3 regions of the Paenarthrobacter sp. TAF1 genome follow, and region 2 is predicted to be linked to each of the others. Evidence: predicted binding sites of a transcription regulator. Region 2 holds the regulator's gene; each other region holds the start of a gene.
The links. Region 2 encodes HrcA, which represses chaperone genes, less so after heat shock. Its sites were predicted from a motif close to TTNGCACTCGNNNNNNNCGAGTGCNAA; they were not measured.
Positions count from the first base shown of each region.

Region 1: the regulator HrcA is predicted to act here: its motif matches at 1,622-1,648, upstream of AB4Y81_RS08120 (FmdB family zinc ribbon protein).
Region 3: the regulator HrcA is predicted to act here: its motif matches at 2,671-2,697, upstream of groES (co-chaperone GroES).

Region 1 covers NZ_JBFRDO010000004.1:407,425-411,247, reverse strand. The annotation lists gene AB4Y81_RS08130 (AAA family ATPase) at 1-415, shown strand, start outside; gene AB4Y81_RS08125 (RcpC/CpaB family pilus assembly protein) at 430-1,218, opposite strand; gene AB4Y81_RS08120 (FmdB family zinc ribbon protein) at 1,289-1,561, opposite strand; gene AB4Y81_RS08115 (5-formyltetrahydrofolate cyclo-ligase) at 1,729-2,343, opposite strand; gene galU (UTP--glucose-1-phosphate uridylyltransferase GalU) at 2,443-3,378, shown strand; gene AB4Y81_RS08105 (GNAT family N-acetyltransferase) at 3,384-3,823, shown strand, end outside.
Region 2 covers NZ_JBFRDO010000001.1:224,834-234,268, reverse strand. The annotation lists gene lepA (translation elongation factor 4) at 1-1,427, shown strand, start outside; gene hemW (radical SAM family heme chaperone HemW) at 1,428-2,657, shown strand; gene AB4Y81_RS01055 (DUF4870 domain-containing protein) at 2,747-3,160, opposite strand; gene AB4Y81_RS01050 (DUF3097 domain-containing protein) at 3,290-4,141, opposite strand; gene hrcA (heat-inducible transcriptional repressor HrcA) at 4,374-5,381, shown strand; gene dnaJ (molecular chaperone DnaJ) at 5,432-6,559, shown strand; gene AB4Y81_RS01035 (16S rRNA (uracil(1498)-N(3))-methyltransferase) at 6,562-7,323, shown strand; gene AB4Y81_RS01030 (GerMN domain-containing protein) at 7,339-8,214, opposite strand; gene AB4Y81_RS01025 (PhoH family protein) at 8,590-9,435, shown strand, end outside.
Region 3 covers NZ_JBFRDO010000004.1:431,981-435,803, forward strand. The annotation lists gene AB4Y81_RS08195 (acyltransferase family protein) at 1-281, opposite strand, end outside; gene groL (chaperonin GroEL) at 535-2,148, opposite strand; gene groES (co-chaperone GroES) at 2,233-2,529, opposite strand; gene AB4Y81_RS08210 (hypothetical protein) at 2,721-3,083, opposite strand; gene AB4Y81_RS08215 (THUMP-like domain-containing protein) at 3,151-3,823, shown strand, end outside.

The sequences.
Region 1 (3,823 bases), on a different contig from region 2:
ACTGGAAAACCACATTCCGAAGGCTGCCGAGCCGTCTCAACATGGCTTCCTGGACATGGATGTTGAACAATTGAATCTGGACAAGGCTCAGCCTGTGTTCACCCGTTCCCCGGCCACCGGACCGGATCACCAACCCGAGGAGGATGCGGAGGGGACGCGGGACCAGACAGGGGACAGGAAAGAAGCACCAATGACGGAACAAGGAAATGGTTCCACCGACGGCTCTGCCGGGGAGAACAGTGGATCGGACAACACGGCAGCTGAAAACGCCGCCGAGCCGACGGCTGCCAAGCACAGCTCGGGCGGCATCCTCCCCACCAAGGCCGCGGAGGACGATCCCCGCAGATGGGGCGATGAAGCAGGCTATGACCACGAGCAGTGGTTGAAGGAACAGAAGCCCCCGCACTGGGGATGAGCGATTGAGCAGCTTCATGGGCTGACCAGAACAAAGAAAAGCTTGCCTTGCGTGGATGCGCCGGCAAGCTTTTCTGCTTGTTGGGGGTTGGCAGCGACCACCACCAGCCCTTCTGTATCGCTGGTGCCAAGCCATTCGCCGGCCTTGCCGCCCTGGGCCGAAGTCCAGAGAACAGGAACAGGGCCAGCCAAAACCTGGCTCTGGCGGGATTCGTCATAACTGCCGGACGCCGTGAGGACAACGGTCACCAGCTGCCCCGGCGACAGAAGCTGGATGGAAGAAGGATCTGCCATGCGCAGGGGGACGGCAGCGGAACCTGCAGGAGTGCCCGCGAGCAAGCCAGGGCCCAGGAGGCTTGAGTCCGTGGGTGTTTGTCCCTTGCCCAAAGGAGAGGCCAGCTGGCGCCCAACCAGGGTCGCGACATCATCCACCCACGCGGAGATGGCCAGTTCGGCTGCGACATCGACCCTGGTGAAATCTGACTCCTTCAGGCTCGCGCCGGCCGGTAGATCACGGGCTGCGACCAGGACGCTGACCCGGGCGGCCGACGCAGGAGTCAGCTGCTGTACCGCCAGACCGGCAGCAAGGCATAGAAGCAGCGCGACGCAAAGCCGCCGGTTGCGGGAAAGCCACGCCCTGAGTGTGGGCTTTCGCTTTGGAGGTCCGTTGCGCCGCGCACGGCCGAACCCCCGTGGAAAGCGCCTGGGGGAGGGCGAGGGGTGGTACGGCAACCGTTCATGTCCAGCTGTTCCAGCTGGACGCTCGGCATGGGCAAGGAAGGCGCTACGGGCGGAGTGTGACATGCCGCCACGGTAGCCAGCAGCCCCGGCCGCCTAACAGGGGCCGGGTTGCCTATGTGGAAAAGTTCCGGGGCTAGCTCGCCGCGGCGGCCGGTGCGGGAGCGGGCGTGGCCGCAGCTGCGGGTGCAGCCGGTGACGTGGGCGCAGCGGATACTGTGCTGCCCTTGGCGTCACGGGAGTCAGTGCGGTAGAAACCAGAGCCCTTGAACACGACGCCCACGCTGTTGAACTTCTTGCGCAGCGTGCCTTTGCATTCAGGGCACTCTGTCAGGGAGCTGTCTGAGAAGGACTGGACGATGTCGAAGGCATGGTCACAGTCTTTGCAGGCGTATGCGTATGTGGGCACTGAGTTCCTCCTTTAGGACAAAGTTCAGGTCCTGCTCCGCCGTGCCGAATAATTTCCGCATTAGCAGTCCCAGGGCCTGAGTGCCAATTCTATCATCCGTCCCCCTGAGGTGTGCCAGCACTTGTGCCGGAGCTCACCAACCGGAACCCGCCGGAAATGACCGGGAGTCAGACGGGCTCCGCTGCGTTGTCGAGAACCACAACGCCCGAAGGTGTCAGCACTTCCCGCACCGGGCGATCGAAGGCCTCGGCGGGTATGGAGCCTGAAGGCAACAGATCGTCGTCGTACACCACCGCGATGGTGGGCGGCCGCCGGCCGGACGCGTCCAGGCCCTGCAGGAGCCGGTCGTAATAACCGCCGCCTTGGCCAATCCTGTTCCCGTCCCGGTCCACTGCGGTGGCCGGCATGAAGATTCCGGCCGTCGAAGCGACGACTGAACTGTCCAGGCGCTCACCGGTGGGTTCGTCGATGGGAGCGTAGGCGGACCTTGTGAAGACCGTGGACGGCGTCCAATACACCCAACTCAGTTGCCGTTCCGGTTCGCAGACGGGGAGCAGGACTTCATGGCCCGCTTCGTGGAGGGCTTCAAGCAGTGGCATGGTGGGTGGCTCGAAGGCGACTCCCACGTACACCGCGAACGACGACGGTGTTCCGGACGTGACGGAGCTGGCCCACGAGGAACCGTGCCTGGCTATCGCTTCGCCCGCAACAGCGATTTGCCCTGGTGTCAGGGCCCTTCTGTACAGCCGCCGGTTGCGGCGGATGTCTTCTTTCGACGCCATCTGTATCCAATCCTGGGGGTTCGTCGGGTCCGGTTAAAGTGTTTCCTTGTGTGTTGCCGGCAATAAAATGTGCGGCCCGCGCGGCGGGGGGTTTAGCTGATGCTCTCTTCCTTCCGTTACATTAGTCCGGTGACTCTCGATAACAACGCTGTCCGTAAGGCCGTCATCCCCGCAGCGGGTCTTGGTACCCGGTTCCTTCCCGCCACCAAGGCGATGCCGAAGGAAATGCTGCCTGTGGTCGATAAGCCCGCCATCCAGTACGTCGTCGAAGAAGCGGTGAAGGTTGGCCTGCACGACGTCCTCATGATCACAGGACGCAGCAAGCGCGCCCTGGAAGACCACTTTGACCGTGTTCCGGCGCTTGAAGCGACCCTGGCTGAGAAGGGCGACACCGCCAAGCTGGAAGCGATTCAGTCGGCTACCAACCTGGGCGACATCCACTATGTCCGCCAAGGCGACCCGAACGGCCTCGGCCACGCAGTCCTTCGTGCAAAGCAGCACGTCGGCTACGAGCCTTTTGCCGTCCTGCTGGGCGATGACCTCATCGACGCCCGCGACGACCTCCTGAGCGAAATGATTGCGGTCCAGCAGAAGACCGGCGGTTCCGTGGTAGCCCTGATCGAGGTCGAGCCTTCCAAGATCAGCGCTTACGGTTGCGCCGACGTCGAGGATATCGGCGAGGACGGTTACGTCCGCATCAAGCAGTTGGTGGAAAAGCCGTCGCCGGAAGAGGCGCCGTCAAACCTCGCCGTGATTGGCCGCTACGTGCTGCACCCGGCCGTCTTCGAAGTCCTGGAGCAGACCGGCCCCGGCCGCGGTGGCGAAATCCAGCTGACCGATGCGCTTGAGGTCCTGGCTGCCGGCGAAGGCGAAGGCTATGGCGTGTACGGCGTGGTGTTCCGCGGCCGCCGCTATGACACCGGCGACAAGCTCAGCTACCTGAAGGCGTGCATCGAGCTCGCGTGCGAACGCGAAGACCTTGGTCCTGAGCTGCGTGAGTGGCTGCCGAACTTCACCGCCACGCTTCCCCAGTAACACGGATGTACGGGTCTGCGATCTGGCCGGTAACGCTGGAGTGCGGAGACCTGGCCCTTCGGCCCATCCGCTATCGCGACAAGCGGGAATGGTCCGAGGTCCGTTCCCGGAACAGTGATTGGCTGGCACCGTGGGAGGCGTCCAACCCGGCTCCGGGTGGCCGCCTCCCCAGCTACCGCCAAATGGTTTCGTCCCTGAACGAGCAGGCCCGTCAGTCCACCGGATTGCCGTTCGTAATCGTTGAACGCACGGCAGGCGCGCGGGAGCCCGCCATCGTTGGCCAATTGACGGTCTCGTCGATTGTGTGGGGATCGGCCATGATGGCCACGCTTGGCTATTGGGTGGACAAAGACCGGGCCGGGCGCGGGATCGCTCCCACAGCTGTAGCCATGGCCACCGACCACTGCTTTACTGTGTTGGGTCTGCACCGGATGGAAATCAATAT
Region 2 (9,435 bases):
TCCTGAACAAGATCGACCTCCCTGCGGCCCAGCCCGAGAAATACGCGGCTGAGCTCGCCAACCTCATCGGTGGGGACCCGGAGGACGTTCTGAAGGTTTCCGGCAAGACGGGCGTGGGCGTCGAAGCGCTCCTGGACAAGATCGTCCGCGATTTGCCTTCCCCCGTAGGCGATCCTGACGCTCCCGCCCGGGCCATGATCTTCGACTCGGTCTATGACACCTACCGGGGCGTCGTGACTTATGTCCGTGTTGTGGATGGCATGCTGCATCCCCGCGAACGTATCCAGATGATGTCTACCCGTGCGACGCACGAGCTTCTCGAAATCGGTGTGAGTTCCCCGGAGCCCACGCCCTCGAAGGGCTTGGGCGTTGGCGAGGTGGGCTACCTGATCACCGGCGTGAAAGATGTCCGTCAGTCCAAGGTCGGCGACACCGTCACCAACCTGGCCAAGCCGGCGTCGGAATCCCTCAGCGGTTACGCAGATGCCAAGCCGATGGTCTTCTCGGGCCTGTACCCCTTGGATGGCACGGATTATCCGGTCCTTCGCGATGCGCTCGAAAAGCTCATGCTCAACGACGCCGCCCTGGTGTACGAGCCCGAGACCTCCGCTGCGCTGGGCTTCGGTTTCCGTGTGGGCTTCCTGGGGCTTCTGCACCTTGAAATCACGCGTGAGCGCCTCGAGCGTGAATACAACCTGGACCTCATTTCCACTGCTCCGAACGTGGAGTACGAGGTTACTCTGGAAGACAAGCGCGTCGTCCACGTCACCAACCCCAGCGAGTACCCCACAGGCAAGATCTCCGAGGTCCGCGAGCCGATGGTCTCTGCCACGGTCCTGGCGCCCAACGAGTTCGTTGGCGCAATCATGGAACTGTGCCAGAGCCGCCGCGGCCAGATGAAGGGCATGGATTACCTGTCCGAGGACCGCGTGGAGCTCCGATACTGGATCCCGCTGGCCGAGATCGTGTTCGACTTCTTCGACCTCCTGAAGTCCAAGACCCGCGGTTACGCCTCGCTGGACTGGAAGGCCGACGGCGAACAGGTCGCCGACCTCGTCAAGGTCGACATCCTGCTACAAGGTGAACAAGTGGATGCGTTCAGCGCCATCACCCACCGCGACAAGGCCTACGCCTACGGTGTGATGATGACCGGAAAGCTCCGCGAGCTTATTCCCAGGCAGCAGTTCGAAGTGCCCATCCAGGCAGCCATTGGCTCCCGCATCATCGCCCGTGAGAGCATCCGTGCCATCCGCAAGGACGTTCTTGCCAAGTGCTACGGCGGTGACATCACGCGTAAGCGCAAGCTGCTCGAAAAGCAAAAAGAAGGCAAGAAGCGCATGAAGATGGTGGGCCGCGTTGAGGTTCCCCAGGAGGCCTTCATCGCAGCACTGACGACCGACGAGTCCAAGGACAAGGCCAAGAAGTAAATGCCCAGCGTCCTTCCTTTGGGCGATCCGGCACCTGCGGATGGATTATTGCCACCGCAGGTGCTGGACGGCGTCGAGCAACGCAAATTCGGGCTCTACGTGCACATTCCGTTTTGTGCCGTACGGTGTGGCTATTGCGATTTCAACACGTATACCGCCACGGAGCTCGGCGGGGGAGCGTCGCAGGATGCCTATGCTTCCACGGCTGTTTCCGAAGTCGCTTTCGCGGCGACGGCCCTTGAGGCCTCTGGCCTTCCGCATCGTCCACTAAGCACAGTATTTTTTGGTGGCGGTACGCCCACGCTCCTGCCTGCGGAGGATCTCGCAGAGATCCTGCGCGCCGCCGTCGGCTACTGGGGCTTGGAGCCCGGCGCTGAGGTGACCACCGAGGCCAATCCCGACTCTGTAACACCCGAATCCTTGAAGGTGCTTGCGGACGCGGGCTTCACCCGCGTGTCCTTCGGCATGCAGTCTGCGGTTCCGCACGTGCTGAAAGTGCTGGACCGCACCCACACTCCCAGCCGGGTGCCGCTGGTGGTGCAATGGGCCCGCGAAGCAGGCCTCTCCGTCAGCCTGGACCTTATCTACGGGACACCAGGGGAGTCCATGGAGGACTGGGAGTTCTCACTCAAGACGGCGCTCTCGTACGGGCCGGACCACATCAGCGCCTACGCATTGATAGTCGAGGATGGCACCAAACTTGCCGCGCAGATCAAGCGTGGCCAGGTGCCCGGAATCGACGACGACGACCACGCCGCAAAGTATGAACTGGCGGACAAGATGATCTCCTCGGCCGGCTTGAACTGGTACGAAGTCAGCAACTGGTCGAGGACTCCGGATCAGGCGTGCAAGCACAACCTCGCGTATTGGCGCGGAGACGATTGGTGGGGAATCGGCCCCGGCGCGCACTCACACGTGGGCGGTGTCCGGTGGTGGAACGTCAAACACCCCACGGCCTACGCATCACGATTGGGGTCAGGGACCTCACCTGCCGCAGGGCGCGAAACCCTCGACGCCGGCACCCGGGAAGTCGAGCGGATCATGCTGGAGGCGCGGCTCGGAACGGGCCTTGCCGTAGATGCCCTGGATGCGATTGGGCGCCACGCGATGGCGGGCCTCATTGCTGACGAACTGGTTGATCCGGTTCAGGCATTCAAGGGACGACTGGTTCTTACCCTTAAGGGCAGGTTGCTCGCAGATGCCGTAGTCCGCAGGATCCTGCCGGACTGACCTTCGCCTGGGACTGACAGCCCGGTACCGTACCCCCCGGACCCCCCGGACCCCCCGGACCCCCCGGATTCATCGGGCGGATCGGGGTCCTACTTGATCCAGCGCAGGTTGAAACGGTAGCGGTGGGGCTGGCCGTGGTTGACCCGGATGCCCGCTGAAACAGAGAAGCACGTCAGTGCCACCCAGATACCCGTGGCAATGACGGCAAAAATGTTTCCCACCACCGGCAGCAGGACAAGGATGTTGGCCAAGACGGCGGCAATGGTGGGAGGCAACGTGAAATTCAGTGCCTCCTTGGATTCCTGCGCTGTGAACGGCCCGCGGTCGCGGAAAATCAGGTAGATCAGGAGAGCCGGCAAGCATCCAAGGATGCCGCCGAAGTGGGCCAAAGTGGCCCACTGCCTGTCCTCGCTGGCTGTCAACGGGAGTGCGTTGGCAGGGGCGCCATGGTACTGGGGCCGGCCTGCGGCGCTGCCCGGTTCTTCAGGAGCGTTATCTGCCACGGTGTCTTCCCTTTGCCTTAAATGCTTTAAAGATGCTGCTGTGTTGCTGTCCAAGAATACCGGGCCGCGCGTCCTTCCCGGGACCAACGCCCCGGAAGCATGCCGGATCCTGATGATCCGGACCGTGGACTACGGGACGGTGAGGAAGTCGATGACTTCTTCCACACGCCCCAACAACGATGCCTCAAGGTCCGCATAGCTGTGCACTGCGCCCAGCAGGCGCTGCCAGCCCAGCCCGATGTCCTCCGCTGTTTCGTGGGGCCAACCGAAGGCCGTGAGAATCCCGGTCTTCCAATCAGTGCCGCGGGCAACGGCGGGCCATTGCTCGATGCCCAGGACCTTCGGCCGGATGGCCTGCCACACGTCCACATAAGGGTGGCCCACGATCAGGACGTTGCCTGCAGCGCCGGGGACAGTCATGGCCTCGGCTGCGATCCGGGACTCCTTTGAGCCCGCCACGAGGTGGTCCACCAGGATGCCAAGGCGGCGGCCGGGACCGGGTCGGAAGTCGGCAATGGCGGACTTGAGGTCGTCCACGCCGTGGAGCGGTTCCACCACAATTCCTTCAACACGGAGGTCGTCACCCCAGACTTTCTCCACGAGTTCAGCGTCGTGCTTGCCCTCCACCCAGATGCGGCTGGCCTTCGCGACCTGCGCCCGTTGCCCCTGGACCTTTACCGAACCCGAGGCCGTGCGATTCGCCTGAACCGCTGAAGCGGGCCGGCGAGGGGCCGGAGGCATCAACCTGATCGCTTGTCCTTCGAGAAGGAATCCGTACCCGAGTTGGAACGACTTCGTTTTACCGCGCCTGTCCTCGAGCGACACGATGTGCATGCCACCGGTCTTTTCCACCCGGGTGACTTCGCCCACCCATCCTGACTGGACGTCTTCGAGGACCATGCCGCGTTGCACCGGCACCTCAGGGAGCTGGCGTTTGGCTGGAGCGGTCAGGTCCTGCGGGCCCCAATTGTCGAAAGCCAAGGAATTCCTACCTCTGTGGTGATGTGAAAGGGGACAGGGGCGGGTTGCCGTCAGCCGGTATCGGGACGCCGCCCTGGATGCAGTCCTCGGACGGTTTCAATGCTAACAACGTGGTGGCTCATACTAGACTTGTTAGCACTTGGGCATGTTGAGTGCTAAGTGTGCGGTGATCCATTGGAGGTCCCGCGGGGACCGGTCCCATGGACCATGGCAGTCGTCAGGAGGTGTAGCAATGAGTGAGCCACGCAAATTGGAAGTGCTGCGTGCCATCGTTGAGGATTACGTGCATTCCCGGGAGCCGGTGGGATCGAAAGCCCTCGTTGAGCGTCATCACCTGGGTGTTTCCAGTGCCACCATCCGCAATGACATGGCTGTCCTGGAAGAAGAAGGTCTTATTGCCGCCCCGCATACCAGCGCCGGCCGAATCCCCACTGACAAGGGCTATCGCCTGTTCGTTGACCGCATCTCCCAGGTCAAGCCGTTGTCCGCCGCCGAGCGTCGGGCAATTCACTCGCTGCTTGAAGGACCCGACGACGTCGATGACATTCTTGAGCGCACAGTACGGCTCCTTTCCCAGCTGACCAACCAGGTCGCCGTCGTGCAGTATCCCCACTCGCACCGCGCATTGGTCCGCCACGCGGAGTTCGTTCTGCTGGCCCCCAAACAGGTGCTGGTGGTCCTCATTGCGGACACCGGGAGCGTCGTGCAAAAAGTCATCGACGCCGGTTCGGACGTGGGGAACGAGGCTTTGATGTTGTTGCGGTCACGATTCCTTGGCAGCATCGCCGGCACCCAGCTGGCACTCCTGCCGCAGGTGTTACCGTCGGTGGTGGCCCTTTGCCCGCCGGATCTTCGTGCCCTCGCCCAAAGGCTGGCCACTGGCTTGGAATCCCTGAGCGACACCAGCCGTGAGGAACGCATTCTGATGGCCGGTACGGCCAACCTCGCACGTTCCAACGTTGACTTCCCGCTAAGCATCGGTCCCGTGCTTGAGGCCCTTGAGGAACAAGTTGTCATGCTCCGGTTGTTGTCGGACATGGGAGACGATCCCCGGGGCGTGACAGTCAGCATTGGCCGGGAGAATCCGTACGACGGCCTGGCCGAGGCCTCTGTAGTGGCCACCGGCTACGGTTCCGGCGCCAAGGTGGGAATCCTTGGACCGACCCGCATGGACTATCCCACCACCATGGCAGCAGTTCGTGCCGTGGCCCGTTACCTTTCCCGCATTCTCGGCGGCTGAACACCGGCCCGGGAAAACATCCGCAGTACAACCAGGAAGAGATACCGACTTTGAGCAGCCACTATGACGTTTTGGGAGTCTCGCCGGAAGCCACCGGGGAAGAGATCAAAAAGGCGTACCGCAAGTTGGCGCGGAAACTCCACCCGGACGTAAACCCGGGTGAAGATGTCGCGGAGCAGTTCAAGGCCGTGACGCACGCTTACGAAGTGTTGTCAGATCCCCAGAAGCGCCGCGTCTACGATGCCACGGGCAACGAGAACGGCACTGATAACGGCTTCGGCGGCGGCTACGCCGGCCAGGGCTTCGCCTTCCAGGACATCTTCGACACTTTCTTTGGCGGCGGCGGTGGACACGGAGGGCCCGCCTCCCGTGTACGACGTGGCCAGGACGCCCTTATCAGCGTTCGGATCGACCTCAAGGATGCCGTGTTCGGCGTCAACAAGAAGCTTGAAGTGGACACAGCCGTGGTCTGCCCCACCTGCGACGGCAGCTGCTGCCGCCCGGGCACCCACCCTGAACGCTGCGACATTTGTGGTGGCAGCGGCCAGGTTCAGCGCGCCGTCCGCTCCATTCTGGGGCAGGTCATGACCACCGCCCCCTGTGGTTCCTGTGAAGGCTTCGGCACCGTCATCAAGGATCCCTGCAACGAATGCAACGGCCAGGGACGCATCAGGAGCCGCCGTTCGCTCACCATCAAGGTTCCCGCCGGCGTCGCTACCGGTACGCGAATCCAGCTGTCCGGCCAGGGCGAAGCAGGACCTGCAGGTGGTCCGGCCGGTGATCTGTACGTGGAGATCCGCGTCAACAACGATTCCACGTTCGTACGCGAAGGCGACGACCTCCACGCCACCCTCAGCGTGCCCATGACGGCTGCTGCCTTGGGGACCGACGTGCAGCTTGAGACGTTCGACGGCGCACAGGACATCGAAGTGAAGGCAGGCACGCAGTCCGGAGAGGTCATCACCCTTCGTGGCCTCGGCGTAACGCACCTGCGGGGCTACGGCCGCGGCGATCTCAAGGTTCACCTGCATGTGGAAACACCTACCAAACTGGACCATGCACAGGAAGAACTCCTCCAGCAGCTTGCCAAGCTCCGCGGCGAGCAGTTCACCGAAGGAAAACTGGTGGCCAGTGGTGGCATGTTCGCAAAGCTCCGGGACAAGCTCGGTAACCTGTAGCGGTGAGCAACCCCGTTTTCTTTACACCGGCCGGCAGCCTCAGCCACGTAGCGCCCGGTACTGATTTTGTCCTGGAGGGTCCGGAGGCCCGCCACGCAGTGACGGTGAAGCGCTTGGCCGTCGGTGAGTCCGTTGACATCGCCGACGGCGCAGGTGCCCGTCTCACTGGAGTGGTCGCCGAAGCGGCGCCCGGTGCCCTGACGGTGACCGCCACCGACATCGTCTTCGAAGCCCAGCCGGACGTTCGATTGGTACTGGTTCAGGCGTTGGCCAAGGGTGATCGCGACGAGCTCGCAATCGAGACGGCAACGGAACTGGGCATTGATGCCGTGATTCCCTGGCAGTCGGAGCGATCCATCGTGCGCTGGAAGGCGGAGCGGGCAGCCAAGGCGCATGCGAAATGGGAGTCAGTGGTCACCGCGGCTGCAAAACAGGCGCGCAGGGCCTGGGTACCTCCAATCCGCCCGATCGTCGACTCCAGCGGTTTGGTGAAAGCCGTTGCCGAGGCCGATTTGGCCGTCATTCTTCACGAGGACGCCAAAAACCCTCTGCGGGAGGTCCTGGAGAGGCTGGATGTCAACGGTGCTTCGCCCAGTGAGGTTCTGTTGATCGTGGGGCCTGAGGGCGGGATTTCGCCGCGTGAAGTGACACGGCTTAGCGATGCAGGGGCCGTGACGGCCCTCCTGGGTCACCATGTCCTGCGGTCGTCGACGGCGGGACCCGCCGCCGTCGTCCTGGCCAGCGACGTCCTCGGTCGCTGGTAGCCGGCGAACGTCGAATCAGGCCACGGTGAACAACCGGGTGTCCGTGCTCGATTCTATGGCCTTGCCGGCATCGTCGACCTCGGTTACCCGCAATTCATATTTTCCGGGTTTCAGTGTCGCGCCGAAGCTGAACAGACCATACTGCCCGGGTTCGCCGGTTGCTTTGGTCTGGCCCGTGAGCAGGCTCGACTTCTCACCCTTGCCGTTGTCCTGAAGGAGCTGCCAGCTGATGGGCCGTGAATTGTCCGTGGTGCGCCCGTTGAACTTGATCAAACCAGGGGGCAGGGACACGTCCTCCTGCGGATCGATGATCCACAGCGGCGCCACCAAGGAAGCATCACGCGTCATGGGTTCGCCAAGTTTCACTTGGCCGAAGGCCATGTAGTCCTTGTGCCCGTCAACGAGAATGACCACTTGGATCTGCTGTCCGGAGTTGATGAGTCCGGAGGACGATGCCGCGGCGGACGCCGTGTAAACCAGCTGCTGGATGGCCCGTTGTGCCATCCCGGCATCGAGGTTTGAGTTGAAGGCGTCGCGGGACACATCAACGGTGATCACGTTTTTCCCCGAGATGGAGGTCGCCAGGCTTCCTGGTTCCTGCCAGGGCGTGAAGAAGTCGTGATCCAGGGGCTTTTCCGCCATCATGATCCGCAGGGCCGTCGTCACAGGATTGCCGTCACCGGAAATGTCCCGGAACTCACGGTAGAGGTAGACCTCCTCCTTGCTCCGCCCGATCCAGTAGACCGGAATCTTGGTGGACGCCTGCGTCGTTTCCAGTGGTGCGTTGCTCGCAGGGGCGTCCTGGACCGTCATCGGAGGCGAGCTCTGTGTCGCCTGACTGCCCCCTCCGCCGTTTGCGATGCAACCAGTGAGCAGCATGACAGCAAGCATCGCCGGCGCAACGACGGCGGACTTGGTCCGCTTGCGTGCGCCGCTTCCGTTGCTCGCTGGCTCGGTGATGGCGTTTCCTGTCTTACGATGCAAAACGCGGCCGCCTATGGGGCGGGCCGCTGGGGTCGGAACTGCGGGGGCTCGACCACCCGCTATGCCAGCTTGGCACATCGTCGACGGCGTCCGGCCGGGTTTCTGCGGACGCCGGCCAACTGAAACATGATTGATACCGGCTTGATGCCGAGTTGAGACAAAATGTCGGCAGTGCAGCGGCGGCAGTGATCCGGACCATTGGCGAGGTTCATCCCGGGCCGCGCTGGCGTAGGATTGCGTCATACGATCAACCGGAGGAGAACAGGCCGTAGGGCCAGCACTATGAGTGAATCTTTGAACGGGCGGCTCAGGACCGGAAACGGGAACCAGCCGACCACCGAGTTCCCGCACACCTTACCGGGCACGCGCACGGAAGTTGTCACCTTCGACAACTCCGACCAGATGGTTCACTCGCTGGGCAGCCACGATGAAGCCCTGCGGTACATCGAGGAACAGTTCCAGGACGTCAACTTCCACGTCCGGGGCAACGAGCTTTCCATGACCGGTCCCGCAACCGTCATTCCCCGCATCATGCGCCTCCTTGAGGAAGTGCGCGGTCTTGTGGCGAAGGGGACATTGGTCACGCCTGATGTGCTCCAGCAGTTGGTGTCCCTCCTGCGGACCCAGTCTGTGCAGAACCCTGCGGATGTCCTGACCCACAACATTCTTTCCAGCCGTGGCAAGACCATCAGGCCCAAGACGCTGAACCAGAAAAACTATGTTGACGCCATTGACGACAACACGGTGATTTTCGGAATTGGCCCTGCAGGTACGGGCAAGACCTACTTGGCCATGGCCAAGGCCGTCCAAGCGCTCCAAATGAAGGAAGTCAGCCGGATCATCCTGACGCGGCCCGCCGTTGAAGCGGGGGAGAGGCTGGGATTCCTTCCCGGCACTCTGAGCGACAAGATCGACCCCTATCTGCGCCCCCTTTACGATGCCCTGCACGACATGATGGATCCGGAATCCATCCCGCGATTGATGGCGGCGGGCACCATCGAAGTGGCTCCGTTGGCCTACATGCGTGGTCGGACCCTCAACGACGCCTTCATCATCCTTGATGAAGCCCAGAACACCACTCCGGAACAGATGAAGATGTTCCTGACCCGGCTCGGCTTTGGCTCCAAA
Region 3 (3,823 bases), on a different contig from region 2:
AGGAGGTCCATGGGGCGGCCCTGTTTATAACGGCCCGTGAACTGCAGGGTCATGAGGAACGCGGAGATGAGGAGGAAGACATCCACCCCTCCGGAAACCCGGCCGATCCAGATGTGATAACTCACCACCATGAGGACGGCCAGTGACCTGAGACCTTGGATTTCAGGGCGGAACTTGGACTTTCCAACGGGACCGGAAGCCCGCCTACCGCGGTGGGCAGGGGCTGTAATCGCTGGGGTAGTCACGTTAGGCAGTTCCTTAAAGCGGCTGGCACAAAGCATCCATAATACGCGGTTCAGCCCACCCGCCCCCAGTTCGAGGATGCTGCTGACCGCCTTCCGCACCTCCCCCGGGCCCGGTTCAGCCATCCATTCTTGCAGCTCTTCCTGTGTGTGACCTGTGCCGATGCGTCATTCGGATCCCTGCGGCCACAGCGATACGCCGGCCCGGAAGTTGTGATGCATCGCACAGGATCTTAACAGCAGAAACCCCGGTCACAACTAGGTGCGACCGGGGTTTCCGCGGGACAGGCGCTTAGTGCTGGTGGCCTGCGTGCGCGTCTTCTTCCTCAGCGGGCTTCTCGGCAACCAGGGTCTCGGTGGTGAGAACCAAGGCAGCGATGGAAGCGGCGTTGCGGAGTGCAGAGCGGGTGACCTTGACGGGGTCGATCACGCCGGCGGCGATCAGGTCCTCGTACTCGCCGGACTTGGCGTTGAAGCCGTGGTTGGCTTCGAGTTCGGAAACCTTGGCGGTGACCACGAAACCGTCGAAGCCGGCGTTCTGCGCGATCCAGCGCAGCGGCTGGACCAGTGCGCGACGAACGATGCCTACAGCGGCCGCAGCGTCACCTTCGAGGTCCTTGACCGCCTGGGACTCGTCCAGGGCCTTCAGGGCGTGGATCAGGGCGGAACCGCCACCGGAAACGATGCCTTCTTCGAGGGCTGCACGCGTCGAGGAAACGGCGTCCTCAATGCGGTGCTTCTTTTCCTTCAGCTCAACCTCAGTGGCTGCGCCAACCTTGATGACGCCGATGCCGCCAGCGAGCTTGGCCAGGCGTTCCTGCAGCTTTTCCTTGTCCCAGTCGGAATCCGTCCGGGTCAGCTCAGCGCGGAGCTGTGCAACGCGGTCGGCAACGTCCTGGGCCGAACCGGCACCGTCAACGATGGTGGTGTTGTCCTTGGTGACCGTGATGCGGCGGGCGGTACCGAGTACCTCGAGGCCAACGGAGTCCAGCGTCAGGCCCAGGTCCGGGGAAACTACCTGCGCACCGGTCAACGTAGCGATGTCCTGGAGCATGGCCTTGCGGCGATCGCCGAAGCCCGGAGCCTTGACGGCAACGACGTTGAGCGTGCCGCGGATACGGTTGACGATCAGGGTGGAAAGGGCTTCGCCTTCGATGTCCTCAGCGATGATGAAGAGGGGCTTGTTGGCCTGCAGGGCCTTCTCGAGCAGCGGCAGGAAGTCCTGCAGCGAGGAGATCTTGCCCTGGTTGATCAGGATGAGGGCGTCTTCGAGGACAGCTTCCTGGCGTTCTGCGTCGGTGACGAAGTACGGGGAGAGGTAGCCCTTGTCGAACTGCATGCCCTCGGTCAGGACCAGCTCGGTCTGCGTGGTGGAGGACTCTTCGATGGTGATGACACCATCCTTGCCTACCTTGCCGAAGGCCTCGGCGAGGAGCTCGCCGACTTCATCGCTCTGCGCGGAGATGGCTGCGACGTTGGCTACCTGGGTGCCTTCGACTTCGCGGGCATTCTCCAGGAGGCGTGCAGCGACGGCTTCCACTGCAACTTCGATGCCGCGCTTGATCTCGCCGGGAGCTGCGCCGGCAGCAACGTTGCGCAGGCCTTCCTTGACCAGGGCCTGGGCCAGCACGGTTGCCGTAGTGGTGCCGTCACCGGCAACGTCATTGGTCTTGGTGGCTACTTCCTTGGCAAGCTGGGCGCCAAGGTTCTCGTAGGGGTCGTCAAGCTCAACTTCACGGGCGATGGTGACACCATCGTTGGTGATCGTGGGGGCGCCCCACTTCTTGTCCAAGACGACGTTGCGGCCGCGCGGGCCCAGCGTCACCTTGACAGTGTTGGCGAGCTTGTCGATACCGGCCTCAAGAGACCGGCGGGCAGCATCGTTAAAAGCAAGCTGCTTTGCCATGGTTGTGTCCTTTCGAGACAGAAAACCCGCACCGCTGACGCTCGGAATGATTCCAACGCGACGGCGGTGCGGGGCTCCAGGAAGTTACTTTACGACGATCGCAAGGACGTCGCGGGCGGACAGAACGAGGTACTCGCTGCCGCCGGTCTTGACTTCGGTTCCACCGTACTTGGAGTAGATGACGACGTCGCCAACAGCTACGTCAACCGGTACGCGGTTGCCGTTGTCATCGAAGCGGCCGGGGCCGATTGCAACAACTTCGCCTTCCTGCGGCTTCTCCTGCGCGGAGTCCGGAATAACCAGGCCGGAAGCCGTGGTCTGCTCTGCTTCGAGCGGGCGAACAACAATACGATCCTCAAGAGGCTTAATCGAGACCGACACTCGGACTCTCCTTTTCATGAGCTGATTCATGGACTAAGAACTAGGGTGCCGTGGCGTACAACCGTCGTCGCGGTGCCGGTGGACGCCTGGCGTGATTAGCACCCTCAAGGGGAGAGTGCTAACTAGACTCTATGTAAGGCGTTAGCACTCGGTCAAGGTGAGTGCCAGCATTTCGTCATCGGTGAACGTTGTCACTGGTCCCGGAGGTCATCAAGGTCGTAGTCTTCGCCGTCGTCGTCCTCATCCAAGGAAGCGCTGCCGCGGTTCAGGTAAAGCACCACCGCCGAAGCCACCGCCACGACGCCGGAAACCACCAGCGCGATGATCCCGCCGAGGCGCGCACCGGCGTAGAGGTCGCGGATGTCGCGTGCCTCATCCGTCGCATCGTTCACGCTCTTGCCGCTGACGGAGTAGGCCGCTGCGTTGAAGGAATCCAGCGCGAAAATAACGATCAGCAAGCCTATGCAGACCACCGCGATGACAGCGCCCGCGATCAGGGCGGGACGGGCATACGTGGTGAGGCGGGAGGGCTGTGGTGCTGCGTTGTCTTCCATGAAAACAACCCTATCCGGCTGATTCCCCAGTCACGCAGCCATGACGCGCGACGCTAGGCTTGTTCCCATGCCTCATGCACCGCAGGAACAGATCGCACCTTTATTGACCACTGAAGGTTGGGAGCTTCTTGCCTCGCTGGGACCCTACCGTGAGGCTGATGCCTTCAGCGTCAATGCCAGCCTCCGCAAGGCCGGCCACTCCCCGGAACTCGTGGCCGCCGTCCTGACCCAATCACGCTTACGGACCCGGGCTGAGGCGAAGTTCGGCGAATTCGCCCGGCAGATGCTGTTCACCCAGGCGGGCCTGGAGCAGGCAACCCGGCTGAACGTCGCCGCCCGCCACGCCGAACGTTTTGCCCAGGCCGGCATCACCCATGTGGCCGATCTCGGCTGCGGCCTCGGCGCCGATTCCATGGCGATGGCTTCCATGGACATTGCTGTCACCGCTGTGGAGATGGACGAAACCACCGCTGCCTGCGCCATGATCAACCTCATGCCTTTCCCGCATGCAACGGTGGTGCACTCGGACGCGGAATCAATGGACCTCGAGGGCATCGACGGCGTGTGGATGGACCCTGCCCGACGCACCACGTCCACGTCGGGAACCAAAAGAATCTGGGACCCGGAGGCGTTCTCGCCCCCGTTGTCCTTCGTGGAGAGCGTGGCGGCCACCGGGCGTGCAGTAGGGGTAAAGATGGGCCCGGGCATCCCCCACGACACGGTGCCTTCGGGCTGCGAGG